DNA from 4 places in the Paenibacillus sp. FSL R5-0378 genome. Region 3 is predicted to be linked to each of the others. Evidence: a T-box and tRNA genes for the amino acid it is inferred to sense, from the RefSeq annotation. Region 3 holds a T-box; the other regions hold tRNA genes.
What was found. A T-box is a leader RNA that pairs with one kind of tRNA and senses whether it is charged. The one in region 3 lies ahead of MKY74_RS18270 (glutamine--tRNA ligase/YqeY domain fusion protein), so its partner is inferred to be a tRNA-Gln.

Region 1 (3,314 bases), 2.4 Mb from region 3:
GTATGTTCCCCAAGAATCGCACGTCACGCCGCAGCAAGTTGTTTGAATTGCTTTTGTTCGCGGTTACCGTAAGTTCAGTCATGCTACTCCTCCCGTCTCTATCCCGTCTGTATTGCTTTCTCTTTGTTCATACTTTCTTAACATCATACAATAAATCACATCGAAAATCTGCACTTTTATTAAATAAAGCGCAGATTTTCGCGCAAAAACACGATGTAAAATATGTATTTTCATTCAGTCATGCCTAATTCCTGACATATAGTTTAACAGATGTTGTGGATAATACAGCGGTTTTCATTCTAAATAAAATACCGCATTGAGTTTATTTATGCATAGCCCAGATGATTCAACCACTATTTACCACATAAGTTAACTCATTAAACAAATCATCTCGTTAATATTTAACATTGGTTTGATTTAACGGAAGATGTCAGTGGACCTTTTTCGTTACAGCAGCTGATTTAACTATGCTCTCTTGTTAACATAACGGGGAGTTCATTAATCAACATGGAACACATATAAAGGAATCATGGGCATACCCAATATTAGATTGTGTTTTAGCTTGCTTAGCTAGGCATAATATAGATTTTAAGAATGCAATTATGTAGTTATTAACCCTCCATTTAAAAGGGTTAGAGGGGCAAATAAGGCGTTTTTAGAGGCAATCAGGTAAACCCCTCAGAGAGCTACCTTGTAATCGTGCATAACAGCCCTTAACAGCCCTTTCAAGGCATCTCAAATTAAAAAGCGGACCTTCGGCCCGCCATTGAGGTTAGATCTTGACGCGCGTCCTGAGCGGGTTCCTTCAGTGACGCCGGCACGGACGGTCGTACCCACGCTGCGTAGGTTTTCTCCCACACAACCGCTCCAAACAAAAAAACGCCTTTCGGCGTTATGTTTTATGTATGGAGCGGGTGATGGGAATACTCAACATCTCGATTAAATAAGCGTGCCTTCGGCCCGCCACAGAGGTAGATGTTGACGCGCGTCCTGAGCGGGTTCCTTCACTGAAGCTGCACGGACGGTCGCACCCACGCTGCGTAGGTTCTCTCCCACACAACCGCTCAAAATAAAAAAACGCCTTTCGGCGTTATGTTTTATGTATGGAGCGGGTGATGGGAATACTCAACATCTCGATTAAATAAGCGGACCTTCGGCCCGCCGCAGAGGTAGATGTTGACGCGCGTCCTGAGCGGGTTCCTTCATTGAAGACGGTACGGACGGTCGTACCCACGCTGCGTAGGTTCTCTCCCACACAACCGCTCTAAACAAAAAAACGCCTTTCGGCGTTATGTTTTATGTATGGAGCGGGTGATGGGAATCGAACCCACGCTATCAGCTTGGAAGGCTGAAGTTCTACCATTGAACTACACCCGCAGATCTCCGTGCAAGCCTTGAAACAATCATGACTTGCACGAAGCTGTGCATGCGTATCGGGATGACACGATTCGAACATGCGACCCCCTGGTCCCAAACCAGGTGCTCTACCAAGCTGAGCTACATCCCGATATCTATTGTAAAACAGTTAAATGGCGCGCCCTAAGAGATTCGAACTCCTGACCTTTTGATTCGTAGTCAAACGCTCTATCCAGCTGAGCTAAGGGCGCATATGGAGCGGACGACGGGAATCGAACCCGCGACCCTCGCCTTGGCAAGGCGATGCTCTACCGCTGAGCCACGTCCGCATTAAACAAAGTGGTGCGCGTGGAGGGACTTGAACCCCCACGTCAAAGACGCTAGATCCTAAGTCTAGTGCGTCTGCCAATTCCGCCACACGCGCAAAACCTGTAAATAAAACTGGTGAGCCATGAAGGACTCGAACCTTCGACACCCTGATTAAAAGTCAGGTGCTCTACCAACTGAGCTAATGGCTCTCACTGGCTGGGGATATAGGATTCGAACCTATGCATGACGGAGTCAAAGTCCGTTGCCTTACCGCTTGGCTAATCCCCAAAGTTACGAATAACTATAGTCTGCCCAATTTTAAGTATTTCATATCATAAATGGTGGAGGCTGAGGGGATCGAACCCCCGACCCTCTGCTTGTAAGGCAGATGCTCTCCCAGCTGAGCTAAGCCTCCATGCAAACTATGTATCCATTAAAACACACGATGACCCGTCCGGATCTTTCCTTCGTTTAAAGGCAGCAAAGCTTGTCCCAACGAAAGTATATCCGACGAACCTTATGTGGAACAAAACAAGAAAGTGACCCGTATGGGATTCGAACCCATGTTACCTCCGTGAAAGGGAGGTGTCTTAACCCCTTGACCAACGGGCCACAAAATATGGAGCTCTCAACCGGGATCGAACCGGTGACCTCATCCTTACCATGGATGCACTCTACCTACTGAGCTATGAGAGCAAATGGCTCCCCGAACAGGACTCGAACCTGTGACAACTCGATTAACAGTCGAGTGCTCTACCAACTGAGCTATCAGGGAATATACCGCTTGGCAACGTCCTACTCTCCCAGGACCCTTCGGTCCAAGTACCATCGGCGCTGGAGGGCTTAACGGTCGTGTTCGGGATGGGTACGCGTGGAACCCCTCCGCTATCGCCACCAAACGTTCAAGTGTTTTGATCACTTGAAAACTAGATACGAAACGAATCTGCGAATTAATAAGCATATGCTTCCGTAGCAAGCTTTCTTTCAGAAAGCTTTTAGGATAAGCCCTCGACCGATTAGTATTGGTCAGCTCCATGCATTGCTGCACTTCCACCTCCAACCTATCTACCTCGTCGTCTACAAGGGGTCTTACATACTGGGAAATCTCATCTTGAGGGGGGCTTCACGCTTAGATGCTTTCAGCGCTTATCCCGTCCGTACGTAGCTACCCAGCCATGCTCCTGGCGGAACAACTGGTGCACCAGCGGTACGTCCATCCCGGTCCTCTCGTACTAAGGACAGCTCCTCTCAAATTTCCTACGCCCACGACAGATAGGGACCGAACTGTCTCACGACGTTCTGAACCCAGCTCGCGTACCGCTTTAATGGGCGAACAGCCCAACCCTTGGGACCTACTTCAGCCCCAGGATGCGATGAGCCGACATCGAGGTGCCAAACCTCCCCGTCGATGTGGACTCTTGGGGGAGATAAGCCTGTTATCCCCAGGGTAGCTTTTATCCGTTGAGCGATGGCCCTTCCATGCGGTACCACCGGATCACTAAGCCCGACTTTCGTCCCTGCTCGACTTGTAGGTCTCGCAGTCAAGCTCCCTTCTGCCTTTGCACTCTTCGAATGATTTCCAACCATTCTGAGGGAACCTTGGGGCGCCTCCGTTACTCTTTAGGAGGCGACCGCCCCAGTCAAACTGC
Region 2 (3,314 bases), 2.3 Mb from region 3:
CCAATCGGAAATGCGGTCTTCCAGACGGTTGAACATCTTGGGAACATCCTGTCCGCCAAAACCTTCCATGCGCTGATTCATCCGCTGCTGAAGTCTGAGGGTTTCCATCCGTGCCGCGTAGTATTGACGTTTGCTGTACACGGTTTGGTACTCCAATTTCAGGTCGTTCAGTTGATTTTCCAGCTCGGTGAGCGACTGGCGGGTTGTATCCAGCAGTCCTCCGTATTGCTCGAGCTTTTCTTCATAGATGATTTTTTCCTGCAGTGCGAGCTTGGCTAGATGATCCTCGCCGGCCTTCAGAGCCAGCAGCGCCTGCTCCTCACGCTTTTCCTTCATGTTGGATGCCTGATCCACTTGCTGCTTCAGCTGTCTCACGTGAGCGGAGTACTGCTGAACGAGCTTCTCGGCTTCCATAATATCGTCACGCGTTGATGCCAAAAACTGATCGATCAACCGTACCGGGTCCTGACTTTGTTCCAAACGTTCATTTAATGTCGCTACGGTGATATCCCGTACCCTGCGAAATACGCTCATCTGTTTTTGCTCCCTCCTTATAAGCTGTGATCGCCTATTCGTTTGATTGTATTTATTGAAGGTAATTCTTTGTTACCGTTACATCCACTTCGACGACTTCTTACCTTTCAGCAGCATAATCCCGAACACTACCAGGGCAATTCCCAGCAGCGGTCCGATGATCCAGGACAGCTTCGCCAGAAGTCCCATGACACCGAATGCGAGGATAATCGTACCGATGACCACCTTACCTCTGCGAATTCCATAATAGCCGAGCACGATCATCAGGATCGGGAAGATCAATCCGATCAGCCTGCCGAATAATGGAGCGAATACTCCCAGGAGCATCAGTGCCCCGATTGCGATCAATACGATCGCCCAACCAGAAGTTTTATTTGTTCTCATGCATTGTCACCGCCTTTCGTTTGTATCAACCTTATGACTCTATTTTAGGTTCAATCCGGGTTTTCCAAAACGGACCCAAGACGGTTTTTAATCCTAGACCTAAGTCGGGGGAAGGCTCGGACCTTAGACGAAGCAAGCTTTTTCTGCATGTAACGCGGCAGCCACATCCTCCACTGGCAGCTCCAATTGCCCGTTTATAGGGCATGATCAACACGCTCTGGAACTTCAATGAGCAGTTTACTTATACAATGCTTGGGATAGGGAGTCGTTGGAGGCTCTGAGCAAGGGATTTAGCACTTAGCTAAAGAAACATAGAGCCTGTTTAACCCGGTTAAAGCTGGCTGGAATGGTTTATCAGCTTTAAACAAGGATGGGGAAAACGTTCAAAGGGAGTAATGGTAGAACGAACGGATTGATCAGAGGATCTTTAAATACCATACAGTCATACAAATAAACGCAATACGAATTATAATGGCCGTCTTTCAGCGGGATGTCATCAGGTGGCTGATTGGAAGGAGAAGTGCAAGTGTACAGCAGGATGAGGGATTAACGAACGACGAACGATGGCTCGGTGTACAATGTTAGTCTATACAAGAAAAAGCCTTGGATATTTTCCAAGGCTTTTCTCTATGATGCCGGTGAAGGGACTCGAACCCCCACGGTTTCCCTCACGATTTTGAGTCGCGCGCGTCTGCCAATTCCGCCACACCGGCATATTCAGTTAAAAAAAATGGCGCGCCCTAAGAGATTCGAACTCCTGACCTTTTGATTCGTAGTCAAACGCTCTATCCAGCTGAGCTAAGGGCGCATATGAAGTTAATGGAGGCGCCACCCAGATTCGAACTGGGGATAAAGCTTTTGCAGAGCTGTGCCTTACCACTTGGCTATGGCGCCGAAATCAAATGGAGCGGACGACGGGAATCGAACCCGCGACCCTCGCCTTGGCAAGGCGATGCTCTACCGCTGAGCCACGTCCGCTTAAACTGGCTGGGGATATAGGATTCGAACCTATGCATGACGGAGTCAAAGTCCGTTGCCTTACCGCTTGGCTAATCCCCAACAAGATTGTCATTATAAGTTATGGGGCGATCGATGGGACTTGAACCCACGAATGCCGGAGCCACAATCCGGTGCGTTAACCCCTTCGCCACGACCGCCATAATAAAAGATATGAAGCTGTATTTCGAATGGCAGGGGCAGCAGGAATTGAACCCACACTAACGGTTTTGGAGACCGCTGTTCTACCTTTAAACTATGCCCCTATAATAAAACTGGTGGAGGCTGATGGATTCGAACCACCGAACTCGTACGAGAACAGATTTACAGTCTGCTGCGTTTGGCCACTTCGCTAAGCCTCCATATGGTGCCGGCGAGAGGACTTGAACCCCCAACCTACTGATTACAAGTCAGTTGCTCTACCAATTGAGCTACACCGGCTTTTATGCTTATTATTAAATTCATGGTGGCTCGGGACGGAATCGAACCGCCGACACGAGGATTTTCAGTCCTCTGCTCTACCGACTGAGCTACCGAGCCTAATTTTGTTTCTATCAAGAGTATTATTGCAACAAACTAAACTCTCAAGAAAATAAATGGCGGAACCGACGGGATTCGAACCCGCGATCTCCTGCGTGACAGGCAGGCATGTTAGGCCTCTACACCACGGTTCCACGGCCAATTATGTATCTCCATAAATAAGGAGATAAATTGCGGGGGCAGGATTTGAACCTGCGACCTTCGGGTTATGAGCCCGACGAGCTACCGGACTGCTCCACCCCGCGTCATTAAAAAATATTTATTTTCTTTAAAGTATACATGGTGGAGGCTGAGGGGATCGAACCCCCGACCCTCTGCTTGTAAGGCAGATGCTCTCCCAGCTGAGCTAAGCCTCCATAAGAAACACTTTTAATATCTTAGCAGATAAACCACTAAAAAGGCAAGCATTTTTTCTTTTGGATTCTCATCCCTGAAGCTAATAATTAAAGTGGTGACCCGTATGGGATTCGAACCCATGTTACCTCCGTGAAAGGGAGGTGTCTTAACCCCTTGACCAACGGGCCAAACTATAATGGCGGAGAGAGAGGGATTCGAACCCTCGAGACGCTTTTGGCGCCTACACGATTTCCAATCGTGCTCCTTCGGCCAACTCGGACACCTCTCCATAATGGCTCCCCGAACAGGACTCGAACCTGTGACAACTCGATTAACAGTCGAGTGCTCTACCAACTGAGCTATCAGGGAACAATATTTAATTCAAGTGTTTGATCACCTGAAAACTAGATACGAAACGAATCTACATTTTATATTTTTTGGATAAGCCCTCGACCGATTAGTATTGGTCAGCTCCATGCATTGCTGCACTTCCACCTCCAACCTATCTACCTCGTCGTCTACAA
Region 3 (3,314 bases):
TTTCCGGACAGCTGGCGTCATATGATTCTGCGCTTTTATTGGGATGATGAGCAGGAGCCATCCGTAGAAGTGCCTGTCGGCGACTTCTTCTGCAACGGATGGTGCGAGCGGAGCAATGTCAACTCCCTGCCTGTGGCGGTCAATCCCGCCGGCGGGATGAACAGCTATTGGGTGATGCCGTTTCGCAAGAAAGCCCGGGTTACGGTCGAGAACCGGATGGACAAACCCGTCGTGCTGTATTACCAGTTCACCTATACGCTGACCGAGGTGCCGGAGGATGCGGCCTATTTGCACGCCCAATGGCGCCGGAGCAACCCCTTGCCGTACAAGCAGGACCATGTGCTTCTGGATGGCGTGAAGGGGAGTGGACAGTACGTCGGCACGTACATCGCCTGGCAGGTGAACAACACGGGGTGGTGGGGAGAAGGCGAGATCAAGTTCTATATGGACGGCGACCGCGATTTCCCGACGATTTGCGGCACCGGGACCGAAGACTATTTTGGCGGCGCCTGGAATTTTGAGCATCCACAGGGACAGTACGGTGCGTTTTCCACTGCCTATTTGGGCTTTCACCAGCAAATCAGACCGGACGGCCTATACCGGAGCCAGCAGCGATTCGGGATGTACCGCTGGCATGTGATGGACCCGATCCGGTTTGAACAGGATTTGAAGGTAACGATCCAGGCGCTCGGTTGGCGTTCCGGCGGCCGCTATTTGCCGCTGCAGGACGATATCGCCTCCGTCGCTTTCTGGTATCAGTCCGAGCCGCACACCCCGCATCCGCCGCTGCCGGATAACGATGGCCTGGAGGTTATTTAATCCCCGCCCTTTCCGGTTAAAGTATGCATAATGCGGTTTACATTGGCCGAAAATGATGTTAATATGGTCAAAATCAAAACGGAACGAAAACGCGGTGAAGAGAAGAGTAGATGAACGGGCAGCCTTGCAGAGAGCTCCGGCAGCTGTGAAGGAGCAGGCCGCCCGTCATTGAAGCAAGCCTCCGAGCGGCGCATCGGAAGAGGGGTCCTCATTCCTCGGATGGTGCGACAGGAGCTCCTGTTACAGAGCTAGGGTATAAGCATGCGTACATGCCGTACCCGAAGAGGCGGATGTAGCGATAGATCCGCGAACCGGGGTGGCACCGCGAAATACAATCTCGTCCCCAAGACGTCAGCGTCTTGGAGGCGGGATTTTTTTGTTTTCTTTTTGATTGATATAAGAGCAGGAGGGGACAGTTGATGGAAGGAAAGGTAAGAAAAGATGAAGCCGTGGATTTTCTAACGAAAACCGTGATGGAGGATGTGGAGAACGAAACGTTTTCCAGACCGATCGCGACCCGGTTTCCGCCGGAGCCGAACGGCTATTTGCACATCGGAAGCGCCTATGCAATTCACGTGAACGCAGCCATTGCCGAAGCATTCTACGGGAAGATGAATCTTCGCTTTGACGATACGAATCCGCTGAAGGAAGACGTAAAATACGTGGACGCGATCCGGGAGGATGTCCGATGGCTTGGTCTGGACCTGCCGGTGTACTTTGGTTCGGATTATTCGGAAGAGATCTTCGAAGCGGCTTTGAAGCTCATCCGTAAAGGGAAGGCCTATGTCTGCGATTTGTCGTCGGAGGAAATGACGGAATACCGCGGAACGCTCACGGAGTCTGGAAGAAACAGTCCTTATCGCGAACGGACGGTGGAGGAGAATCTATCCCTGTTCCGTCAAATGAAGGAAGGCCGGTTCCCGGACGGCGCCAAGGTGCTGCGGGCCAAAATTGACATGTCTTCGCCCAACATCAACTTGAGGGACCCGGCCTTGTACCGCATCATCCACGCCGAGCATTACCGGACAAGGAGTGAGTGGTGCGTGTATCCGATGTATGATTTTGCCCATCCGATCCAGGATGCGATCGAGGGCATTACGCATTCGCTGTGCTCCGCGGAATTCAGGGATCACCGCCCCTTGTACGAATGGGTGCTGCGCGAGCTGGAAGTAACGGAACCCCCGAAGCAGCGGGAATTCGGACGTCTGAACGTTTCCGGAATGGTCACGAGCAAAAGGTACATCAGGGAGCTGGTCGAAGGCGGATTCGTTGACGGATGGGATGATCCCCGCCTTCCGACCTTGAAGGGACTGCGGCGAAGAGGCGTTACGCCGGAAGGCCTCCGGAGGTTCATGCAGGAAGTGGGCATGCTGAGGGGAAGCAGCACGATGGATGCCGCGATGCTCGACCACTTCATCCGCCAGGACTTAAAGGATAAGTCTGTCGCTGTGATGGCTGTGCTTGATCCGCTTAAAGTCGTCATCACGAATTATCCGAAGGATCAGGTGGAAATACTGCATCTCCACCACAGCGATGCCGATCCGGCGCTTGGCAGCAGGGATGTCCCCTTTTCCGGAGAATTGTATATCGAGCGGGAAGATTATATGGAACATCCGGTACCGGGCTTTCATCGTCTGTTTCCGGGAAGCGAAGTTCGATTGAAGGGGGCGTACTACTTAAAATGCCATCATGCCGTCAAGGATCCGGAGACCGGTGAAGTGAAAGAGCTGCATTGCACGTACGATCCCGAGACAAAAAGCGGAACCGGATTCAGCGGCAGAAAGGTGAAATCGACGATCCATTGGGTGTCCGCCGCACACGGTGTTCCCGCCGAGATCTGCTTGTACGGCAGTCTGCTGAAAGATGCCGCGTCCGTGGCGGAATCGGACAATGATTGGGCAGAGCTGGTATCTCCCGATTCCCGAATCATTTACAGGCAAGCGATCATGGAGCCATGGATGAAAAATGCTTCACCGGATGCCAAATACCAGTTTATCCGCCAAGGCTATTTCTGCTTGGATCACAAAGATCTGACCGGTCCGGTACCGGTATTTAACCGGATCGTTTCGCTGAAAGATTCGTGGAAGAGGGAAGCATCGCGTTGACCTACGACGGAAGTGGACCAGGTCATGTACCCCACGGTGAATGGGGTATGCCGCATTTTAGAAATGCTGCGTACGCTGCCGCAGAGAAATTCCTTGAAAACCAAAAGCACATGGAGGTCTTTTACGATGAAAATCCAACAACTTACGATAAATACCCGGCATTTTGCGGAGATGAAGCAATTTTACACCGGGAAGCTCGGTCTCCCAGTGGCCGAAGAACAGTCGGATAACGTCACCATTCAAGCCGGCGGCAGCCAGCTCATTCTTCAGAAGGCGGAAGCGCCCGGCGAAAAATCGATGTACCATATTGCTTTTACGATTCCGACGAATCAGCTCGAAGCTGCCAAAAAATGGGCCGCTCAGCGTGGAATTACGCTGTTCCGCGATCAG
Region 4 (3,314 bases), 2.8 Mb from region 3:
AGGCAGAAGGGAGCTTGACTGCGAGACCTACAAGTCGAGCAGGGACGAAAGTCGGGCTTAGTGATCCGGTGGTACCGCATGGAAGGGCCATCGCTCAACGGATAAAAGCTACCCTGGGGATAACAGGCTTATCTCCCCCAAGAGTCCACATCGACGGGGAGGTTTGGCACCTCGATGTCGGCTCATCGCATCCTGGGGCTGAAGTAGGTCCCAAGGGTTGGGCTGTTCGCCCATTAAAGCGGTACGCGAGCTGGGTTCAGAACGTCGTGAGACAGTTCGGTCCCTATCTGTCGTGGGCGTAGGAAATTTGAGAGGAGCTGTCCTTAGTACGAGAGGACCGGGATGGACGTACCGCTGGTGCACCAGTTGTTCCGCCAGGAGCATGGCTGGGTAGCTACGTACGGACGGGATAAGCGCTGAAAGCATCTAAGCGTGAAGCCCCCCTCAAGATGAGATTTCCCAGTATGTAAGACCCCTTGTAGACGACGAGGTAGATAGGTTGGAGGTGGAAGTGCAGCAATGCATGGAGCTGACCAATACTAATCGGTCGAGGGCTTATCCAAAAAAATACCCACCAAAGTGAAGAACAGCGTTGAAGCTGATTCGGAGTACTTTGGCGGGGACCCGATAATTCTTAAAGCGCAGATTCGTTTCGTATCTAGTTTTCAGGGAGTCAAAATTGCTGATTTCACTCCAAGCGGGTGAGAGAAGCGTGCCTGACTTTCAGCATTTGGCGATGCTGAAACCTGAATTATGCATTTGGTGATTAACCAATGCTCCGTTTGGTGGCGATAGCGGAGGGGTTCCACGCGTACCCATCCCGAACACGACCGTTAAGCCCTCCAGCGCCGATGGTACTTGGACCGAAGGGTCCTGGGAGAGTAGGACGTTGCCAAGCGGAAAACCACTTTTGTGGTATTTTTTTTGGCCTTGATGGTCACCTACATATGACAAAACTGGTTGGTTGTAACAACGTTCCCTGATAGCTCAGTTGGTAGAGCACTCGACTGTTAATCGAGTTGTCACAGGTTCGAGTCCTGTTCGGGGAGCCACTTTTAAAAAACGTCTAAGGATGTTTTGTTGCAGAAAACAGAATTAGACTTTATATATATGGCCCGTTGGTCAAGGGGTTAAGACACCTCCCTTTCACGGAGGTAACATGGGTTCGAATCCCATACGGGTCACTTTCTTATTAACATCAGGGATGAGAATCCCAAAAAGGGTTCGTCGGAGCGTGACTTCGGTAGCATCTGCATCGCAGTCTCGAACGAAGTGAGAGTATCCCATACGGGTCACTTTCTTATTAGCATCAGGGATGAGAATCCCCTATAAGTTTCAAAAGATTATGGAGGCTTAGCTCAGCTGGGAGAGCATCTGCCTTACAAGCAGAGGGTCGGGGGTTCGATCCCCTCAGCCTCCACCACTATACCTCAAAAAGTTTATACCGAATTACTTTTCGAGGGCCCAATATCAAATTACTTTTTAATGACGCGGGGTGGAGCAGTCCGGTAGCTCGTCGGGCTCATAACCCGAAGGTCGCAGGTTCAAATCCTGCCCCCGCAATTATCTCCTTAAGTTGGAGATCCCAAAGGCCGTGGAACCGTGGTGTAGAGGCCTAACATGCCTGCCTGTCACGCAGGAGATCGCGGGTTCGAATCCCGTCGGTTCCGCCATTTTAAATTGCTTCAGGGATGAGAATCCGGATACGGGTTCGTCGAAGCATCTGTTTCGTTAGCGCTGCATCGCAGTCTCGAACGAAGAGAGAGTATCCCGTCGGTTCCGTCATTTTAAATTGCTTCAGACGGAATCCAAATGGTTATTTGCTTTCGCGATAGATGGTTATCGCTTTGAAATTATTCAAATATTTATGCGCCGGTGTAGCTCAATTGGTAGAGCAACTGACTTGTAATCAGTAGGTTGGGGGTTCAAGTCCTCTCGCCGGCATGTTTATGGCGGTCGTGGCGAAGGGGTTAACGCACCGGATTGTGGCTCCGGCATTCGTGGGTTCAAGTCCCATCGATCGCCCCATTAATTGTTGGGGATTAGCCAAGCGGTAAGGCAACGGACTTTGACTCCGTCATGCATAGGTTCGAATCCTATATCCCCAGCCAGTGAGAGCCATTAGCTCAGTTGGTAGAGCACCTGACTTTTAATCAGGGTGTCGAAGGTTCGAGTCCTTCATGGCTCACCAGTTTTATTTACAGGTTTTGCGCGTGTGGCGGAATTGGCAGACGCACTAGACTTAGGATCTAGCGTCTTTGACGTGGGGGTTCAAGTCCCTCCACGCGCACCACTTTGTTTGATGCGGACGTGGCTCAGCGGTAGAGCATCGCCTTGCCAAGGCGAGGGTCGCGGGTTCGATTCCCGTCGTCCGCTCCAAATGCGCCCTTAGCTCAGCTGGATAGAGCGTTTGACTACGAATCAAAAGGTCAGGAGTTCGAATCTCTTAGGGCGCGCCATTTAACTGTTTTACAATAGATATCGGGATGTAGCTCAGCTTGGTAGAGCACCTGGTTTGGGACCAGGGGGTCGCATGTTCGAATCGTGTCATCCCGATACGCATGCACGGCTTCGTGTAAGTCTTGATCTTTCTGCGCTCAAGGCTTGCACGGAGAATCTGCGGGTGTAGTTCAATGGTAGAACTTCAGCCTTCCAAGCTGATAGCGTGGGTTCGATTCCCATCACCCGCTCCATACATAAAACATAACGCCGAAAGGCGTTTTTTGTTTAGAGCGGTAGTCTGATTTAAGCGGTTATAACTAATCCGAAGATTTTCCCATGGTGCAACCTTCCATATTTTCTTTGCGTCTGTAGGAAAGACAAGACCAAATTTTCCCGAAGAAGGTGTGGCTAGATGAAGAAGAAGCATGTTGTATCAGGAAGTGTTGCAGCCCTGGCGTTATCCCTGGCGATCGGCGGGTCCGTGTTCGCGGCAGGAGAGGGCTTTACGGATTTGGCGGGAGTCGCCGGTGCCGATAAAATCGCTGCGCTCCAGCAGCAGAAGCTGCTGAAGGGAGACAGTGATTCGGCCTTCCGGCCGCAGGCACAACTGACGAACGCGGAAGGAGCTCAACTGCTGGCAAACTTGCTTGCTGACGTGCCGGTCACGAAGGCAGCCGAGGGAAGCGAAACCGCAGCCCTGACAAACGTGAAGGCAGGCGCTTGGTTTGCTCCAGCTTTTCTTACGGTTACGAACCATGGCATCGCCCTTCCGGCTGATATTCAGCCAAGTGAAGGCATGACTCGTGAAGCTTTCACGCAATATTTGATCGAGACGGTGGAAAAGAAGGGCAACCTGCCGATGATCAATTTGG

Region 1: it encodes a tRNA-Gln, which carries the amino acid that the T-box ahead of MKY74_RS18270 (glutamine--tRNA ligase/YqeY domain fusion protein) is inferred to sense. The anticodon was not compared.
Region 2: it encodes a tRNA-Gln, which carries the amino acid that the T-box ahead of MKY74_RS18270 (glutamine--tRNA ligase/YqeY domain fusion protein) is inferred to sense. The anticodon was not compared.
Region 4: it encodes a tRNA-Gln, which carries the amino acid that the T-box ahead of MKY74_RS18270 (glutamine--tRNA ligase/YqeY domain fusion protein) is inferred to sense. The anticodon was not compared.

What each region holds. Positions count from the first base shown of each region.
Region 1 covers NZ_JBBPAY010000001.1:1,518,358-1,521,671, reverse strand. The annotation lists gene ppc (phosphoenolpyruvate carboxylase) at 1-82, opposite strand, end outside; tRNA gene MKY74_RS06845 (tRNA-Gly) at 1,304-1,377, opposite strand; tRNA gene MKY74_RS06840 (tRNA-Pro) at 1,434-1,507, opposite strand; tRNA gene MKY74_RS06835 (tRNA-Arg) at 1,531-1,607, opposite strand; tRNA gene MKY74_RS06830 (tRNA-Gly) at 1,611-1,685, opposite strand; tRNA gene MKY74_RS06825 (tRNA-Leu) at 1,697-1,780, opposite strand; tRNA gene MKY74_RS06820 (tRNA-Lys) at 1,799-1,874, opposite strand; tRNA gene MKY74_RS06815 (tRNA-Gln) at 1,879-1,953, opposite strand; tRNA gene MKY74_RS06810 (tRNA-Val) at 2,005-2,080, opposite strand; tRNA gene MKY74_RS06805 (tRNA-Glu) at 2,206-2,277, opposite strand; tRNA gene MKY74_RS06800 (tRNA-Thr) at 2,286-2,361, opposite strand; tRNA gene MKY74_RS06795 (tRNA-Asn) at 2,365-2,440, opposite strand; rRNA gene rrf (5S ribosomal RNA) at 2,448-2,564, opposite strand; rRNA gene MKY74_RS06785 (23S ribosomal RNA) at 2,662-3,314, opposite strand, start outside.
Region 2 covers NZ_JBBPAY010000001.1:1,650,337-1,653,650, reverse strand. The annotation lists gene MKY74_RS07510 (PspA/IM30 family protein) at 1-534, opposite strand, end outside; gene MKY74_RS07505 (LiaF transmembrane domain-containing protein) at 613-918, opposite strand; tRNA gene MKY74_RS07500 (tRNA-Leu) at 1,552-1,631, opposite strand; tRNA gene MKY74_RS07495 (tRNA-Arg) at 1,650-1,726, opposite strand; tRNA gene MKY74_RS07490 (tRNA-Cys) at 1,739-1,812, opposite strand; tRNA gene MKY74_RS07485 (tRNA-Gly) at 1,822-1,896, opposite strand; tRNA gene MKY74_RS07480 (tRNA-Gln) at 1,903-1,977, opposite strand; tRNA gene MKY74_RS07475 (tRNA-His) at 2,000-2,075, opposite strand; tRNA gene MKY74_RS07470 (tRNA-Trp) at 2,107-2,180, opposite strand; tRNA gene MKY74_RS07465 (tRNA-Tyr) at 2,191-2,276, opposite strand; tRNA gene MKY74_RS07460 (tRNA-Thr) at 2,280-2,355, opposite strand; tRNA gene MKY74_RS07455 (tRNA-Phe) at 2,379-2,454, opposite strand; tRNA gene MKY74_RS07450 (tRNA-Asp) at 2,512-2,588, opposite strand; tRNA gene MKY74_RS07445 (tRNA-Met) at 2,626-2,699, opposite strand; tRNA gene MKY74_RS07440 (tRNA-Val) at 2,735-2,810, opposite strand; tRNA gene MKY74_RS07435 (tRNA-Glu) at 2,904-2,978, opposite strand; tRNA gene MKY74_RS07430 (tRNA-Ser) at 2,988-3,079, opposite strand; tRNA gene MKY74_RS07425 (tRNA-Asn) at 3,084-3,159, opposite strand; rRNA gene MKY74_RS07420 (23S ribosomal RNA) at 3,228-3,314, opposite strand, start outside.
Region 3 covers NZ_JBBPAY010000001.1:3,902,919-3,906,232, forward strand. The annotation lists gene MKY74_RS18265 (glycoside hydrolase family 172 protein) at 1-819, shown strand, start outside; T-box leader at 905-1,167, shown strand; gene MKY74_RS18270 (glutamine--tRNA ligase/YqeY domain fusion protein) at 1,239-2,924, shown strand; gene MKY74_RS18275 (VOC family protein) at 3,051-3,314, shown strand, end outside.
Region 4 covers NZ_JBBPAY010000001.1:6,690,852-6,694,165, reverse strand. The annotation lists rRNA gene MKY74_RS31040 (23S ribosomal RNA) at 1-563, shown strand, start outside; rRNA gene rrf (5S ribosomal RNA) at 782-898, shown strand; tRNA gene MKY74_RS31030 (tRNA-Asn) at 977-1,052, shown strand; tRNA gene MKY74_RS31025 (tRNA-Glu) at 1,113-1,184, shown strand; tRNA gene MKY74_RS31020 (tRNA-Val) at 1,348-1,423, shown strand; tRNA gene MKY74_RS31015 (tRNA-Met) at 1,490-1,563, shown strand; tRNA gene MKY74_RS31010 (tRNA-Asp) at 1,597-1,673, shown strand; tRNA gene MKY74_RS31005 (tRNA-Thr) at 1,872-1,944, shown strand; tRNA gene MKY74_RS31000 (tRNA-His) at 1,953-2,028, shown strand; tRNA gene MKY74_RS30995 (tRNA-Gln) at 2,037-2,111, shown strand; tRNA gene MKY74_RS30990 (tRNA-Lys) at 2,116-2,191, shown strand; tRNA gene MKY74_RS30985 (tRNA-Leu) at 2,210-2,293, shown strand; tRNA gene MKY74_RS30980 (tRNA-Gly) at 2,305-2,379, shown strand; tRNA gene MKY74_RS30975 (tRNA-Arg) at 2,383-2,459, shown strand; tRNA gene MKY74_RS30970 (tRNA-Pro) at 2,483-2,556, shown strand; tRNA gene MKY74_RS30965 (tRNA-Gly) at 2,620-2,693, shown strand; gene MKY74_RS30960 (S-layer homology domain-containing protein) at 2,855-3,314, shown strand, end outside.